Regions from separate parts of the Streptomyces sp. NPDC050509 genome, predicted to be linked through region 4. Evidence: riboswitches for the same ligand, from Rfam matches in the RefSeq annotation. Region 4 holds a riboswitch; each other region holds the start of a gene.
What was found. A riboswitch is a leader RNA that binds a small molecule or an ion and turns the genes downstream of it on or off. The one in region 4 is predicted to bind cyclic di-AMP.

Region 1: linked by a shared signal. The riboswitch ahead of ACIBJC_RS10950 (C40 family peptidase) and the one ahead of ACIBJC_RS14565 (transglycosylase family protein) in region 4 are both predicted to bind cyclic di-AMP.
Region 2: linked by a shared signal. The riboswitch ahead of ACIBJC_RS32575 (transglycosylase SLT domain-containing protein) and the one ahead of ACIBJC_RS14565 (transglycosylase family protein) in region 4 are both predicted to bind cyclic di-AMP.
Region 3: linked by a shared signal. The riboswitch ahead of ACIBJC_RS37095 (M23 family metallopeptidase) and the one ahead of ACIBJC_RS14565 (transglycosylase family protein) in region 4 are both predicted to bind cyclic di-AMP.

The regions. Positions count from the first base shown of each region.
Region 1 covers NZ_JBITHL010000003.1:396,545-400,105, forward strand. Annotated here, with positions in the region: gene ACIBJC_RS10940 (NlpC/P60 family protein) at 1-98, opposite strand, end outside; gene ACIBJC_RS10945 (hypothetical protein) at 370-723, shown strand; gene ACIBJC_RS10950 (C40 family peptidase) at 945-2,258, opposite strand; cyclic di-AMP (ydaO/yuaA leader) riboswitch at 2,257-2,431, opposite strand; gene ACIBJC_RS10955 (ATP-dependent DNA helicase) at 2,712-3,561, shown strand, end outside.
Region 2 covers NZ_JBITHL010000014.1:102,620-106,180, reverse strand. Annotated here, with positions in the region: gene ACIBJC_RS32585 (gluconate:H+ symporter) at 1-70, shown strand, start outside; gene ACIBJC_RS32580 (enolase C-terminal domain-like protein) at 162-1,490, shown strand; cyclic di-AMP (ydaO/yuaA leader) riboswitch at 1,946-2,110, shown strand; gene ACIBJC_RS32575 (transglycosylase SLT domain-containing protein) at 2,115-2,837, shown strand; gene ACIBJC_RS32570 (amino acid permease) at 2,959-3,561, opposite strand, start outside.
Region 3 covers NZ_JBITHL010000020.1:98,764-102,324, forward strand. Annotated here, with positions in the region: gene ACIBJC_RS37085 (M16 family metallopeptidase) at 1-130, shown strand, start outside; gene ACIBJC_RS37090 (M16 family metallopeptidase) at 148-1,530, shown strand; cyclic di-AMP (ydaO/yuaA leader) riboswitch at 1,716-1,883, shown strand; gene ACIBJC_RS37095 (M23 family metallopeptidase) at 1,896-2,690, shown strand; gene ACIBJC_RS37100 (GntR family transcriptional regulator) at 2,887-3,561, shown strand, end outside.
Region 4 covers NZ_JBITHL010000004.1:484,591-488,151, reverse strand. Annotated here, with positions in the region: gene ACIBJC_RS14575 (septum formation initiator family protein) at 1-15, opposite strand, end outside; gene eno (phosphopyruvate hydratase) at 146-1,438, opposite strand; gene ACIBJC_RS14565 (transglycosylase family protein) at 1,641-2,402, opposite strand; cyclic di-AMP (ydaO/yuaA leader) riboswitch at 2,411-2,583, opposite strand; gene ACIBJC_RS14560 (transglycosylase family protein) at 3,163-3,561, opposite strand, start outside.

The DNA of each region.
Region 1 (3,561 bases), on a different contig from region 4:
GTCGCGGCACCGGCGAGCGCGAGCGTCGCTGCGGTGCGGCCGGCCTGGCGGGAGAACGGGCGCTGTCTGGGTTTTCGGTGGTTCCGGTGCGCTGCCACGGGGGCGGGGTCCGTTTCCTTCGGTTCCGTCGATTCCGTGCGGTACGGCCGCGCGGTACGGCCCGGGGAGGGGGCCGTACGCGAGACGTTAGGGCGCAGGTCACGACATGGCCACGGCATGGCGGGTATTGGCGGGAGGTGAAGGTTCCGGGGCGTTTCGTGATCACGATCGTCCGTACGGAGTGCGCCCTTCCGGACGGTTCCGACCGATCGCGGAAGTAAGCCACACCTCATCGAACCGGGGTGATACAGGCCCGGCTACGCTCCCGGCATGGACGTACTCATCAATGTCTTCGTCGCCCTGCACATCATCGGCATAGCCGCGCTGCTCGGCGGTTTTCTGACCCAGACGAAGGCGATGAGCGCCGGCGCGGCGCGCTTCACCCCACCGATGCTGCACGGCGCGCTGACGATGCTGATCACGGGGATGGTGCTGGTGGGCCTCAACCAGGCCGACGACCAGCCGCTCAACAGCATCAAGATCGGCGTCAAGCTGGCCGTCCTGGTCGTGATCCTGGGCATCGTGTACGTGAAGCGGGACGACGAGGCCGCCGAGAAGCCGCTCTTCGGCGCGGTGGGCGGGCTGACCGTGGTCAACATCCTCATCGCCACGCTCTGGACCTGACCCCCAGCTCCCCGCGCGGACCGGACGACCGGCGGTGAGCGCCGGAAGCGCGGACACCACCGGTGACGCCGGTGACACGGAAAGCCGGGGGCCGGAGACGGCCGCCTCAAGGCAGCCCAGGGGTCACCTGGGGGCCGCTGTAGGCCGCCGGCTGAAGGCCAGTAGCTGTGAGCCCTATAGAGCGCCACTGGCCTGTAGAGGGCTGGAGGACCACCAGAGGGTCACGCCGGGCGGATGCTGCCGTAGATCGGCATGTAGTAGATCGATTCCTCGCGCACGTTCGCGCCCGGCTTGGGCGCGTGGACCATCATGCCGTCGCCGATGTAGATGCCGGCATGGCTGGCGTCGTCGTAGAAGAAGACCAGATCGCCGGGGAGCAGGTCGTCGGTGGCGACGCGCGTGCCGGCGTTCACCTGCTCGCCGGTGGTGCGCGGCAGCTCGACGCCCGCCGCCCGCCACGCCGCCTGGGTCAGGCCCGAGGAGTCGTACGAACTCGGCCCCGAGGCACCCCAGACGTACGGCTTGCCGATCTGGGCGTCTGCGAAGGCGAGCACCTTCGCCGCCTTGGCCGCGTACGTGCCGGCGGTGTCGCCGCCCGTCCCGGCCTCCGTGCCGGTGCCGACGGCCGTGCCCGCGTTCGCGGTCGTGCCCATACCCGCGTCCGCGTCCGTGTTCGCGCCCGCGTCCGTGTCGGCCGACGAGGGCCGGGCGTGCGACCGGGGACGGGCGTGGGTCTGGGCCTGTCCCGCCTCGCGCCGGCGCTCCGCCTCCGCTTCGGCCTCCGCCTTGTCGCGGGCCTCCGCCTTGGCCTTCGCCTCCGCCGCGCGCCGGGTCTCTTCTTCCCTCTTGCGCTCCAGGGCGGCCAGCCGCGCCTGCTCCTCCGCGGTGAGCCGCGCCAGCAGCGAGCGGGCCTCGGCGAGCTTCTTCTGGATGCTCTCCTTGCTGGTCCGCAAGTATTCCGGTGACTCGTCCGGCGACTCCGGGCGTGTGGCCGCCCGGCCCGGTACCTTCGGCGGCTCGGTAGGCCGCGCCGGGTAGGCGGTGACGGTGCTCTGCTGACGGTCGGTCAGCCGGTCCGTCGTCTCCTCCGGTGCGACGCGCGCCTGCGGGGTGTCCGCGAACAGCACGGCGGCCGTCGGGGTGCCCGCGCCCTCCCTGTACTGCGCGGCCACGGAGGAACCGAGCGTACGGCGGGCCTCGTTCAGCTTGTCCGCGCTCTTGGCGACCCCGTCGATGCTCTTGGCGACACCGTCGATGACCCGGTCGACCGTGCGCTTCTGCTTGGCCGTCGTCTCCTTCGCCTTGGTGGCCTTGGTGAACGTCTGCGTCTCTCCACCGGCCTGGCGGTACAGGGCGTCGACCTTCTTCTGCACCTCTTCGACGGACGGTTTGGGTTCTGCGGGCGCGGCGTCCGCGCTTTGCGTCGACAGCAGCGTGACCGAGGCGATGGCGGCCGTCGTCACTCCGACCGCGGGGGAGCTGACGCGTTCTCCGCTACGGCTGCGCGACTTGCGATGCGACGCCAAGTTCGGCATCTCCTTCCGTGGACCGCCTACCGGGTTAGCTGTCGGGTTCGGGCGGAACGGAAGGCTGCCCTACGGGCCTTGAACGTTCGGCGAACGTACGGCCCGATTCACCCCGGTCGTGCAGAGTGGGTCCCCGGTTCCGAACTTCCTTGCGGAAAGCCCGGATTCGGCGTGGGCCGCCCGCTCGGCGCGGATCGCCGTCAGAGGTACGGGCTGCCTGATCGAGCACGCTAGCCAAGATGTGGCGCTGATGTGAAGGTGGATGGCCGATATGCCCGATACATTTCTGTGACCATTTCCTCGTGTGGAGTGCAAGGAGCCTCAATGCGGGGTATAGCATTACGCTGCGTATGTGAGTCGGGACCGTCCGGCGTGCCGGTGCGGCCCACCGGGCCGACTTCCCCGGCCGGCTTTCCCGGTCCGGCGCCGACTGTCAGTGCGGCGGCCTAGACTCGTTAAGCGATGAGCAGCCTCTTTGACGACAGTTTCCTGGCCGACCTCCAGCCCTCCGGCGACGAGCACCCCCCGCCGCCCGAGGACCGGGACGAGCACGCCCCGGAGCAGGTGCCCGACGACCTGTTCCAGGGCGCTTACGACGTGCCCCCGGCCCGGGATCCGTACCACCGCGACGGGGCGTCCCGTACGGTCATCGACCCTGCCGCGCTCCTCGAAGGGCTGAACGAGGAGCAGAGCGCGGCCGTCGTGCACACGGGATCGCCGCTGCTCATCGTCGCCGGGGCCGGATCCGGCAAGACCCGGGTGCTGACCCACCGGATCGCGCATCTGCTCGGCACCCGCAGCGTCCACCCCGGCCAGATACTGGCGATCACCTTCACCAACAAGGCCGCGGGCGAGATGAAGGAGCGCGTCGGGCAGCTCGTCGGCCCCCGCGCCCAGGCGATGTGGGTGCTGACCTTCCACAGCGCCTGCGTGCGGATCCTGCGGCGCGAGTCGAAGCGGCTCGGGTTCACCTCGTCGTTCTCGATCTACGACGCCGCCGACTCGAAGCGGCTGATGGCGCTGGTCTGCCGCGATCTGGATCTCGACCCCAAGCGCTATCCGCCGAAGTCCTTCAGCGCCAAGATCTCCAATCTGAAGAACGAGCTGATCGACGAGGAGACCTTCGCGGGGCAGGCCGTCGACGGTTTCGAGAAGACGCTGGCCGAGGCGTACCGGATGTACCAGGCGCGGCTGCGCGAGGCCAATGCCCTGGACTTCGACGACATCATCATGACCACCGTCCACCTGCTCCAGGCGTTCCCCGACGTCGCCGAGCACTACCGGCGCCGCTTCCGGCACGTCCTGGTGGACG
Region 2 (3,561 bases), on a different contig from region 4:
CGTGCTCTCCGTCCTCGGCCTGGGCGGCGTACTCCTCATGGAACGCGCCCTGGACGTCCTCAACCTGTGAACTCCCCACCGTCCCCGGGCTGTAGGGCCTTCTTCGTGCCGTACGCCCCACCGGTACACCCCCGGTCACCGATCCTGGAAGGACTCGTCCCATGAGCCAGCCCGTCGTCACCGGCTTCTCCGTGTATCCGGTGGCAGGCCGTGACTCCATGGCGCTCAACCTCTCCGGCGCGCACGCCCCGTACTTCACCCGCAACGTCCTGGTCCTCCAGGACTCCCAGGGCCGGACCGGCGTGGGCGAGGTGCCGGGCGGTGAGCGCATCACCCGGACGCTGCGCGAGGCGGAGCCCCTGGTCGTCGGCGCGCGGGTGGGCGACCACAAGCGGGTGCTGCGCGCCCTCGGGGAGCGGTTCGGCGGCCGTGACGAGGCGGGGCGCGGCGAGCAGACCTTCGACCTGCGCACCACGGTGCACGCCGTGACGGCTGTGGAGTCGGCGCTGCTCGACCTGCTGGGGCAGCATCTGGAGGTGCCGGTGGCCGCCCTGCTCGGGGACGGCAAGCAGCGCGACTCGGTACGTTTCCTCGGCTACCTCTTCTACGTCGGCGACCCCGGCAGGACCGATCTGGAGTACGTCAGGGAACCCGGCGCGGACGTGGAGTGGTACCGCCTGCGCCGCGAGGAGGCGCTGACCCCGGAGTCGATCGTCCGGCAGGCCGAGGCGACCTACGCGCGGTACGGCTTCCGGGACTTCAAGCTCAAGGGCGGTGTCCTGCCAGGAGCGGAGGAGGTCAAGGCCGTACGGGCGCTGAAGGAACGCTTCCCCGAGGCGCGGATCACCCTCGACCCCAACGGGGCCTGGTCGCTGCGGGAAGCCGTCGAACTGTGCCGGCCCCTGGTCGGCACGCTCGCGTACGCCGAGGATCCGTGCGGGGCCGAGGACGGCTTCTCCGGCCGGGAGATCCTGGCGGAGTTCCGCCGGGCCACCGGTCTGCCCACCGCGACCAACATGGTCGCGACGGACTGGCGTCAGCTCATCCACGCGATGGCGTTGCAGTCGGTCTCCATCCCGCTCGCGGACCCGCACTTCTGGACCATGCGGGGGTCGGTGCGGGTGGCCGAGCTCTGCCATGCGGCGGGCCTGACGTGGGGCTGCCACTCCAACAACCACTTCGACATCTCGCTGGCCATGATGGCCCATTGCGGGGCCGCCGCCCCGGGGGAGTACAACGCCCTGGACACCCACTGGATCTGGCAGGAGGGCATGGAGCGGCTGACCGTGGAGCCCCCGCGGATCACCGCCGGCGAGATCGCCGTCGACGACACCCCGGGTCTCGGCGTCGAGGTCGACATGGACCGGCTGCTCGCGGCCCATGAGCTGTACCTGGAGAAGAAACTCTCCGGCCGGGACGACGCCGCCGCGATGCGCTTTCTGGTGAAGGACTGGGAGTTCGACGGCAAGCGCCCCTGCCTGGTGAGGTGAACCGGCCCGCAGGAAGTGACGCGTGAATCGACATGCCGTCAGGAGAATGAATGGCGCGGTGAATTCGGTGGCGTCCCCGGTCAATTCCCGCAGGGTGTCGGCAGTTGTCGGGGTGTCGGGTGGAGGGGTGCGGGATCCCGGCAACCCGACGGGACCCATTGATGGGCCTTTGTCGGAATTGACCGTTAGGTGGATATGGGTGTGATTAGTGTGGCTTGCTCTCTCTAACGCCTTTTGCCTGTCCGATAATTCCGTTACGTTCGTGACCTGCGTCATACTCCTGGCGGCGGGTGGGCGGGGCGAGGTGGGCGCTTTCTCTCGCAGGGGAGGAAAGTTGAGTTCCCGGGACCCCTCCGGAAAGGCGATTGCGCCGCCTTTGCGGAACTTGTGCGGCCCTGATTTCTCGCTTACGTTCACGTCCATCCGGATGGACCGCCAAATCCTGCCGCCGTCCGGAATCCCACACACCTATCCGTCAGAAGGCAGGAGCGGGGGACCCAGGTAAGTCGCCGGTCCGGAATTTCCGGAACGGCTCGGGGTGAAGCCGTACGCACCGTCGTACGGCCGGGCATCTCCAGCCCGAACCCGACAGCTCACCTCGCAGGCGACGGAGAGGAATTCGTCGTGCCCAGAAACGCCAAGCACCGCCGTTCCAGAGCTGGCTCCATCGCCCGTCGCCTCGTCGCGGTGGGTGCCGGGGGCGCCGCCCTCGCGATTCCGCTGGTGTCCGCGGCCACCGCCCAGGCGGCGGAGGCCCCCGCCGCCCCGGCGAAGACCACCACCTACGTCGTGGTCTCCGGCGACTCCCTGTCCAAGATCGCGCACGCGCACTCGGTCAGCGGCGGCTGGAAGAAGCTGTACGAGGACAACCGGAGCGCCGTCGGCGCCGACCCGTCGCACGTACTCCCCGGCCTGAAGCTGACCCTCAAGGGGAAGGCCCCGGCCACCGCCGCCAAGACGGCCACCACGGCGAGCACGAAGTCCGGTACGAACGGCTCCGTCACCCAGGCCGCCACGAAGACGTACAGCGACAACCTGGACGGCTGGATCCGCGAGTCGCTCGACGTCATGGCCCAGCACGGGATCCCCGGCACCTACGAGGGCATCCACCGCAACATCATTCGTGAGTCCGGGGGCGACCCGAACGCCATCAACAACTGGGACATCAACGCCCAGAACGGCGTTCCGTCCAAGGGCCTGCTCCAGGTCATCGCCCCGACGTTCCAGGCGTACCACGTGCCCGGTACGTCGACGGACAGCTACGACCCGGTCGCCAACATCACGGCCGCGTGCAACTACGCCGCCGACCGGTACGGCTCGATCGACAACGTGAACGGTCCCTACTAGACCGGACCGGCGTCGCGCAGCGCGCTGAACACACCGGCCCCGGCCCCGCCGTCCTACGACGTCGGGGCCGGGGCCGGTTCCCGTACCCCACGCGACGCCTGTGCCCCACAGGGCACCCGTGTCACACGCGTCGCGCGCGCAGCTCCCGTACCCCCGCCACCGCCAGCACGAGCGCCGTCGCGCCCAGGGACCACAGGAGCTGCGGGCGGGCCGCGTCATCGGTGAGCATCAGGACGAACACCGTCGCGATCGCGGCGAGCGTCACCCAGGTCAGGCCGGGGAAGAGCCACATCCTCAGGACCAGGCGCTCCGGCGCCTCCCGCTCGATGCGCGGGCGCAGCCGGAGCTGCGACACGGCGATCATCGCCCAGACGAAGAGCAGCACCGCGCCGACCGCGTTGAGCATGTACAGGAAGACCGTGTCGGGCCACTTCAGATTGAGCAGTACGGAGACGAACCCGAACGCCACCGACGCCAGCACCGCCCGCCGCGGCACACCCGCGCCGCCCACCTTCAGCAGGGCCTTCGGCGCCTCGCCCCGTTCGGCCAGGGAGAAGACCATCCGGGACGAGCCGTAGAGGTTGGCGTTGAGCGCCGAGAGCAGCGCCACGAAGACCACGATGTTCATGATCTGTCCGGCCGACGGGATACCGATCGCGTCGAGGACGGTGACGTACGGGCTGAGCCCCGCCTTCTGCGCCGTCCAGGGCAGCACGGTCACGAT
Region 3 (3,561 bases), on a different contig from region 4:
CGAGGTCAGGGCCGTCGCCGCGGCGCGGCTGCGCCCCGACAACCGGGCGGTGCTGGTGTACGAGCCGATCGCCCCCGAAGACGCGGCGGACGCCGACGAGACCGACGAGCACGAGGGGGCGGACCAGTGACCGACGCTGCCGTGACCATGGAGTTCCACCCGCAGCCGACCGCCGGCGAGGCCAGGCCCTGGGCCTTCCCCGCCCCCGAGCGCTCCACGCTCGGCAACGGCCTGACGGTGCTGCGCTGCGACCGACCCGGCCAGCAGGTGGTCGCCGTCGAGATCAATCTCGACGCCCCGCTGGACGCCGAGCCCGAGGGGCTCGACGGCATCGCCACGATCATGGCGCGGGCGCTCTCGGAGGGCACCGACAAGCACAGCGCCGAGGAGTTCGCCGCCGAGCTGGAGCGCTGCGGCGCCACCCTCGACGCGCACGCGGACCACCCGGGCCTGCGGGTCTCCCTGGAGGTCCCCGTCTCCCGGCTGCTCAAGGCGCTCGGCCTGCTCGCCGAGGCGCTGCGCGCCCCCGCCTTCGCGGACAGCGAGATCGAGCGGCTCGTACGGAACCGGCTCGACGAGATCCCGCACGAGACCGCCAACCCGGGCCGCCGCGCCGCCAAGCAGCTCTCCAAGGAGCTGTTCCCGGCCTCCCTGCGCATGTCACGACCGCGCCAGGGCACCGAGGAGACCGTGGAGCGCATCGACGCCGCGGGCGTCCGCGCCTTCTACGAGGCGCACGTACGCCCCGCCACGGCCACCGCGGTGATCGTCGGCGACCTGGCGGGCGTCGACCTGGACGCGATCCTCGCGGACACCCTCGGCGCCTGGACGGGCGACACGGCCGCGTCCAGGACCGCACCGGCCATCACGGCCGACGACACCGGCCGGGTCGTCATCGTGGACCGCCCCGGCGCCGTCCAGACCCAGCTTCTGATCGGCCGGATCGGCGCCGACCGGCACGACCGCGTCTGGCCCGCGCAGGTGCTGGGCACGTACTGCCTGGGCGGCACGCTCACCTCCCGGCTCGACCGCGTCCTGCGCGAGGAGAAGGGCTACACCTACGGCGTACGCGCCTTCGGCCAGGTGCTGCGCTCCTCGGCGCCGTCCTCGCCGGACGGGGGGACGGGCGCCGCGATGCTCGCCATCAGCGGCTCCGTGGACACCGCGTCCACCGGACCGGCGCTCGACGACCTCTGGACGGTGCTGCGCACCCTCGCCGCCGAAGGGCTCACGGACGCCGAGCGCGACGTGGCCGTGCAGAACCTGGTGGGGGTCGCGCCGCTGAAGTACGAGACGGCCGCCTCCGTCGCGGCCACGCTGGCCGACCAGGTCGAGCAGCACCTCCCGGACGACTTCCAGGCGCGGCTCTACGCGCGGCTGGTCGAGACGGGCACCGTCGAGGCGACGGCCGCCGCCGTCAACGCCTTCCCCGTGGACCGGCTCGTCACCGTTCTGGTCGGGGACGCGGCGCAGATCAAGGAGCCGGTCGAGGCTCTCGGAATCGGTGAAGTGACGGTTGTCACAGGCTGATTCGTCTTTCCGTGGAACCCCGGCGACCACGGTCGCCGGGGTTCTGCTTTATGTCCCCTTTGGTGGAGAGGATGCCCGTCTGCCCTGTGGTGTGCGCTACAAAAAACCTTGTCTGTTTGGTTATTGAAAGACGAGCCGCTTAGCGTCGGTCCGGCTGTTCGCCGTTGCGCCGCATCAGTGGCATCGGGCAGCCATCGCCGAGTCCCCGTCAGGCGCGAGCCTGGGGAGCCGGGGACCCACGTCCCTGGGGTGAATCGGACGGCCTTCGCGGGCACACCGCGCGGAGGGGTCCGTAGGAGACCTTCCTGCTCCGAACCCGTCAGCTAACCCGGTAGGCGAGAGGGAAGGAAAGGACCAGCCACTCCATGGCGTTCACCCGTGCCACCGGGAAGCACCGCGCCCCGAACCGCATCACCTGCAAGGGCGCGAGCGCCGCCGGGTTCGCGACGCTGACCGCGACCGGCGTCATCGGCTCCCTCGCCTCCCCGGCGCTCGCCGCCGACAGCTCCACCGAGGCCGCCACGCACACCGGACTCACCCAGGTCATCGCCATCGGCGACGCCGTCGCCGGCGCGGTCGACGACCAGGCGGAGGCCCAGCGCCACGCCGCCGAGAAGGTCGAACGGCTGAAGGCCGAGGCCACGGCGCGCGCCGCGGCGAAGGCCGAGGCCGAGCGCAAGGCTGAGGCCCGCGCGAAGGAGCTGCGCGAGGAGCGGGTGCGCGCCGCGCGCGCCGAGGAGCGCAAGCGGCTGGGCACCTTCCGGCTTCCCGTCGCCGGCTCGTACGTCACCACCGGCTACCAGTCCGGCGGCTCCCTCTGGTCCTCCGGCAGCCACTCGGGCGTCGACTTCCGCGCCGCGTCCGGCACCTCGGTCGTGGCCGTCGGCACGGGCACCGTCGTCGAGGCCGGCTGGGGCGGCTCGTACGGCAACAACATCGTCCTCAGGATGGCGGACGGCACCTACACCCAGTACGGCCACCTCTCCTCGATCGGCGTCTCGGTCGGCCAGAGCGTCACCCCGGGCCAGCAGATCGGCCTCTCGGGCGCCACCGGCAACGTCACCGGGCCGCACCTCCACTTCGAGGCCAGGACGAGCGCCGACTACGGCTCCGACATGGATCCGGTCGCGTACCTCCGCGCGCACGGCGTGACGGTCTGACACCTCCCGCCCCACCCGCGCACCGCTTCCCACGAAGGCCCCGGCTCCGCGCCGGGGCCTTCGCCGTGCTCCCGCGCTGGCCAAAAGATATCCATGGATTCCGGGCACCCATCGGAAATTCGCGTTGATTGCAATAGAGTCACGGAACAGGCGTCAATCGGCAGCGTTTCGCGCGGATTAAGGCGGAGGTTCGGACATGCGCATTCCCGCGCACTCGGTATGCACGGCCATTCGCGACGACATCGTCTCCGGACTGTTCGAGCGGGGCAGCCGGCTCACCGAGGAGCAGCTCGCGCGGCGCTACGGCGTCTCCCGCGTCCCCGTACGCGAAGCCCTGCGCACACTGGAGTCGGAGGGCTTCGTGACCACGCGCCGCCATGCCGGCGCCTGTGTCGCCGAGCCCACGGAGCAGGAGGCCGCCGACCTGCTGGAGGTACGGCTGCTGCTGGAGCCGCTGGGCGCGGCGCGCGCGGCCCAGCGCCGTACGGAAGCCCACCTCAAGGTCCTGCGCGGCCTGGTCAGACTGGGCCAGGAACGGGCCCGCAGGGGCCAGGGCGAGGATCTGCGCTCGCTGGGCGCCTGGTTCCACGAGACGCTCGCCCAGGCGTCGGGAAGCCCCGCGCTCACCTCGCTGCTCACCCAGCTCCGCCACAAGATCGCCTGGATGTACGTGGTCGAGCAGCCCAGCCACCCGGTGGAGTCCTGGGCGGAGCACGGCGCGATCGTGGACGCGGTGGCGCGCGGCGACGGCGAACGCGCGCGGGCGCTCACCACCCTGCACGCGGAGCGCACGATGGCGGTGCACCGGCTGCGCCGCCCCGGGCACGGCCCCGACCCCGGCCGGGCCCGGGAAAAGGTGAGGGCTTCGCAA
Region 4 (3,561 bases):
GCGGTTCCCGGCCATGGCCCGCCTCCCCTGTCACGTACGTACGTCCCCGGACACGGTACGGGACCGCGGCCGGGGACGTACGGACGACGGGCGGTTCGCCGCCCGCGACGGGCTACGCGTTACGCGCCGCCCGCCCTCTGATCAACTAGTTCGCGGAGCGGAAGCGCGGGAACGCGCTGCGGCCCGCGTACACCGCCGCGTCGTCGAGGATCTCCTCGATGCGCAGAAGCTGGTTGTACTTGGCGACGCGGTCCGAGCGGGCCGGGGCGCCGGTCTTGATCTGACCGCAGTTCACGGCCACCGCGAGGTCGGCGATCGTGACGTCCTCGGTCTCACCGGAGCGGTGGGACATCATGCACTTGAAGCCGTTGCGCTGGGCCAGCTCGACGGCGTCCAGGGTCTCGGTCAGCGAGCCGATCTGGTTGACCTTGACGAGCAGGGCGTTGGCCGAGCCCTCCTCGATGCCCCGGGCGAGGCGCTCCGGGTTGGTGACGAAGAGGTCGTCGCCGACGATCTGGACCTTGGCGCCCAGCTTGTCGGTGATGATCTTCCAGCCGGCCCAGTCGTCCTCGAAGAGCGGGTCCTCGATGGAGACGAGCGGGTAGGCGGCGACCAGCTCCTCGTAGTACTCGGTCATCTCGGCGGCCGAGCGCGACTTGCCCTCGAACTCGTACGAGCCGTCCTTGTAGAACTCGGACGCGGCGACGTCGAGCGCGAGCGCGATGTCACGGCCGGGGACGTAACCGGCCTCCTTGACCGCTTCGAGGATGAGGTCGAGCGCGGCGCGGTTGGACTCCAGGTTGGGCGCGAAGCCGCCCTCGTCGCCCAGACCGGTGGAGAGGCCCTTCTGCTTCAGGACCTTCTTGAGCGTGTGGTAGACCTCGGCGCCCCAGCGCAGCGCCTCGGAGAAGGACTCCGCGCCGATCGGGGCGATCATGAATTCCTGGATGTCGACATTCGAATCGGCGTGCGAGCCACCGTTCAGGATGTTCATCATCGGAACGGGCAGCAGGTGCGCGTTCGGGCCGCCCAGGTAGCGGAAGAGCGGCAGGTCGGACGCCTCGGAGGCGGCGTGCGCGACGGCGAGCGAGACACCGAGGATGGCGTTGGCGCCCAGCGAACCCTTGTTCTCGGTCGCGTCCAGGTCGATCATCGCCTGGTCGATGAGGCGCTGCTCGGTGGCGTCGTACCCGACCAGCTCCGGGCCGATCTGCTCGATGACGGCGAGGACGGCCTTCTCGACACCCTTGCCCAGGTAGCGGTTGGCGTCTCCGTCGCGGAGTTCGACGGCCTCGAACGCACCGGTGGAGGCACCGGAGGGGACAGCAGCACGACCCGTGCTGCCGTCGTCGAGGCCGACCTCGACCTCGACCGTGGGGTTACCTCGGGAGTCGAGGATTTCCCGGGCTACGACGACGTCGATGGACGGCACGAGCATCTCCTTCTGGATGTGACGCGTGGGTGCAGGGTCTCTTGGCCTTGCGACATGAGCCTAACCGGCTCCGGGTCATCGGCCAGCCGGTGCCCGCCCCTAAGGCGCCGCCGTGGACCCTCCCGGGCGACATGAGGCCCGGTTCCGTGCCCGAAAAGGCCCCGGCCCGGCGCGTACGGGGGTGACGCGCCGGGCCGGGGAGGACGGATCAGCTCAGGTGGAGCTGCTGACCCGGGTAGATGACGTCCGCGTCGGGGACGATGTCCTTGTTCAGGTCGAAGATCTTCTCCCAGCCGCCCTTGACCTTGTGGGCGGTGGCGATCTTGGAGAGGGTGTCGCCGGACTTGACCTTGTACTCGCCGTCACCCTTCTTGATCGTGGCGGGACGGCTCTGGCCGCGCGAGGCCGGCTGCGCCTCGTCACGGCTCGACTGCTGCGGCTGCGCCTGCTGGCTCGGGGCGGACTTCTGCGTACCGGAGTTGCTGGAGCTACCAGAATTGCTGGAGCTACCGGAATTGCTGGAGCTGCCCGAGTTGCTGGAGCTGGAGGAACCGGAGTCGGAACCGGAGCCCGAGCCGGTCGAGCCGCCGCCGTACGAGGCGCCGGAGAGGTTCACGCCGCAGTTCGGCCAGGCGCCCTTGCCCTGGCCCGCGAGGACCTTCTCGGCGACGGCTATCTGCTGCGACTTGGAGGCCTGGTCGGCGCGCTGGGCGTAGGAGGTACCGCCGTACGCGGCCCAGGTGGAGGGCGTGAACTGCAGACCGCCGTAGAAGCCGTTGCCGGTGTTGATCGACCAGTTGCCGCCGGACTCGCACTGGGCGACCTGGTCCCACTCGGAGGCGGTGGCGGCGGAGGCGGCGGTGGCACCGAGCAGGGGGGCCGCGACGGCGGCACCGGTGATCCCGGCGAGCGTCGCGTAGCGGACGGCCTTGGACGGGCGACGGTGCTTGGCCTTGCTGGAACGCAGCAGCATGGAACACATCTCCTCACCGACGCCTACGAGGTGAGCTGTCGGGTTCGGGCCAATGAGTTGCCCGGCCGCGTGCTCTCACACGCGGCTTCACCCCAAGCCGGTCACCGCCCGTCTCTCGACGGCCGGGCCCGGCGCGAACCTATGGGTCCCCCGCTCCTGCCTTCGGCGCTTGAAGCGACGATTACTCCCCCCGACCGACGGCAGGATTCGGCGTGACGGTCGACGAGGCCCGCGGTGCGAGCGGTTCAGACCGTAATCACAGGCCTGCCGGTTGTTCAAAGAGGAACATCCCGGAAAAAACGCCCTTACCTCCTCCGACGGACAATACGTTTCCGCAGGTGGGAACCGAATTCGCCCAACCGCCGAGACACAGAGCCCGAGTTGCGGTGAAGAGACCCTTGTCTCACTTGCACAGAAGGGGACATACGGTCGCTAACTCACCGCGTTCCGGCCGGAGATCGGAGGCGCCGGCCAGGACGGACGCGGCCGAGGAGGCGTCAACGGGGCGCCGTTCAACGGCACTCGCCCGCGCCCGCTCCGGATCCGTCCGTTCCGGGCCGCGGGATCCGTACGCGTCCGGCCGCCGGATCCGTACGCGCCGATCCCGGAACCGGCCGATCCCGTCCCGGAATCCTTGATTCCGGTCGGCGGAGCCGTCGGTTCCGGTCGGAGCCGTCGGTTCCGGTCGGAGCCGTCGGTTCCGGTCCGGAACAGTCGGTCCCGGCCCCCCGGCCCCCCGGCCCCCGGCGCGGGCGCCTCAGACCCAGCCGCCGACGACCTTCTGTCCGCCGGTCGACAGGGAGAGGTGGCCGCCGACCGCGTCGACAACCCGCTCGACCTCGCGCTCCACGCCCTCCGTGAGCTTGCCGGCGTCACGCGTCCCTGCGGCCCCGCGGGACGCACGGCTGTCCGCCCCGCGCTCCTCCGTCGCATCGCCCGGCGTGGCGCTCTCGTCGGCCGCCTGGCCGCGGTGCTTGCCCTTGGACGTGCCGCCCTTGTCGTCGGCGTCGTCCTCGCCGGTCGCGGAACCGGTGGCTCCGGGGCTCGGGCTGGTGGCGTCCGGGTACTCGTCCCCGTCCCGCTCCGTCGCCGTACCCTTGTCCGCGCCCTTGCCGGTCGTACCGTCAGCCGACGGCGACGTACTCCCGGACGCGTC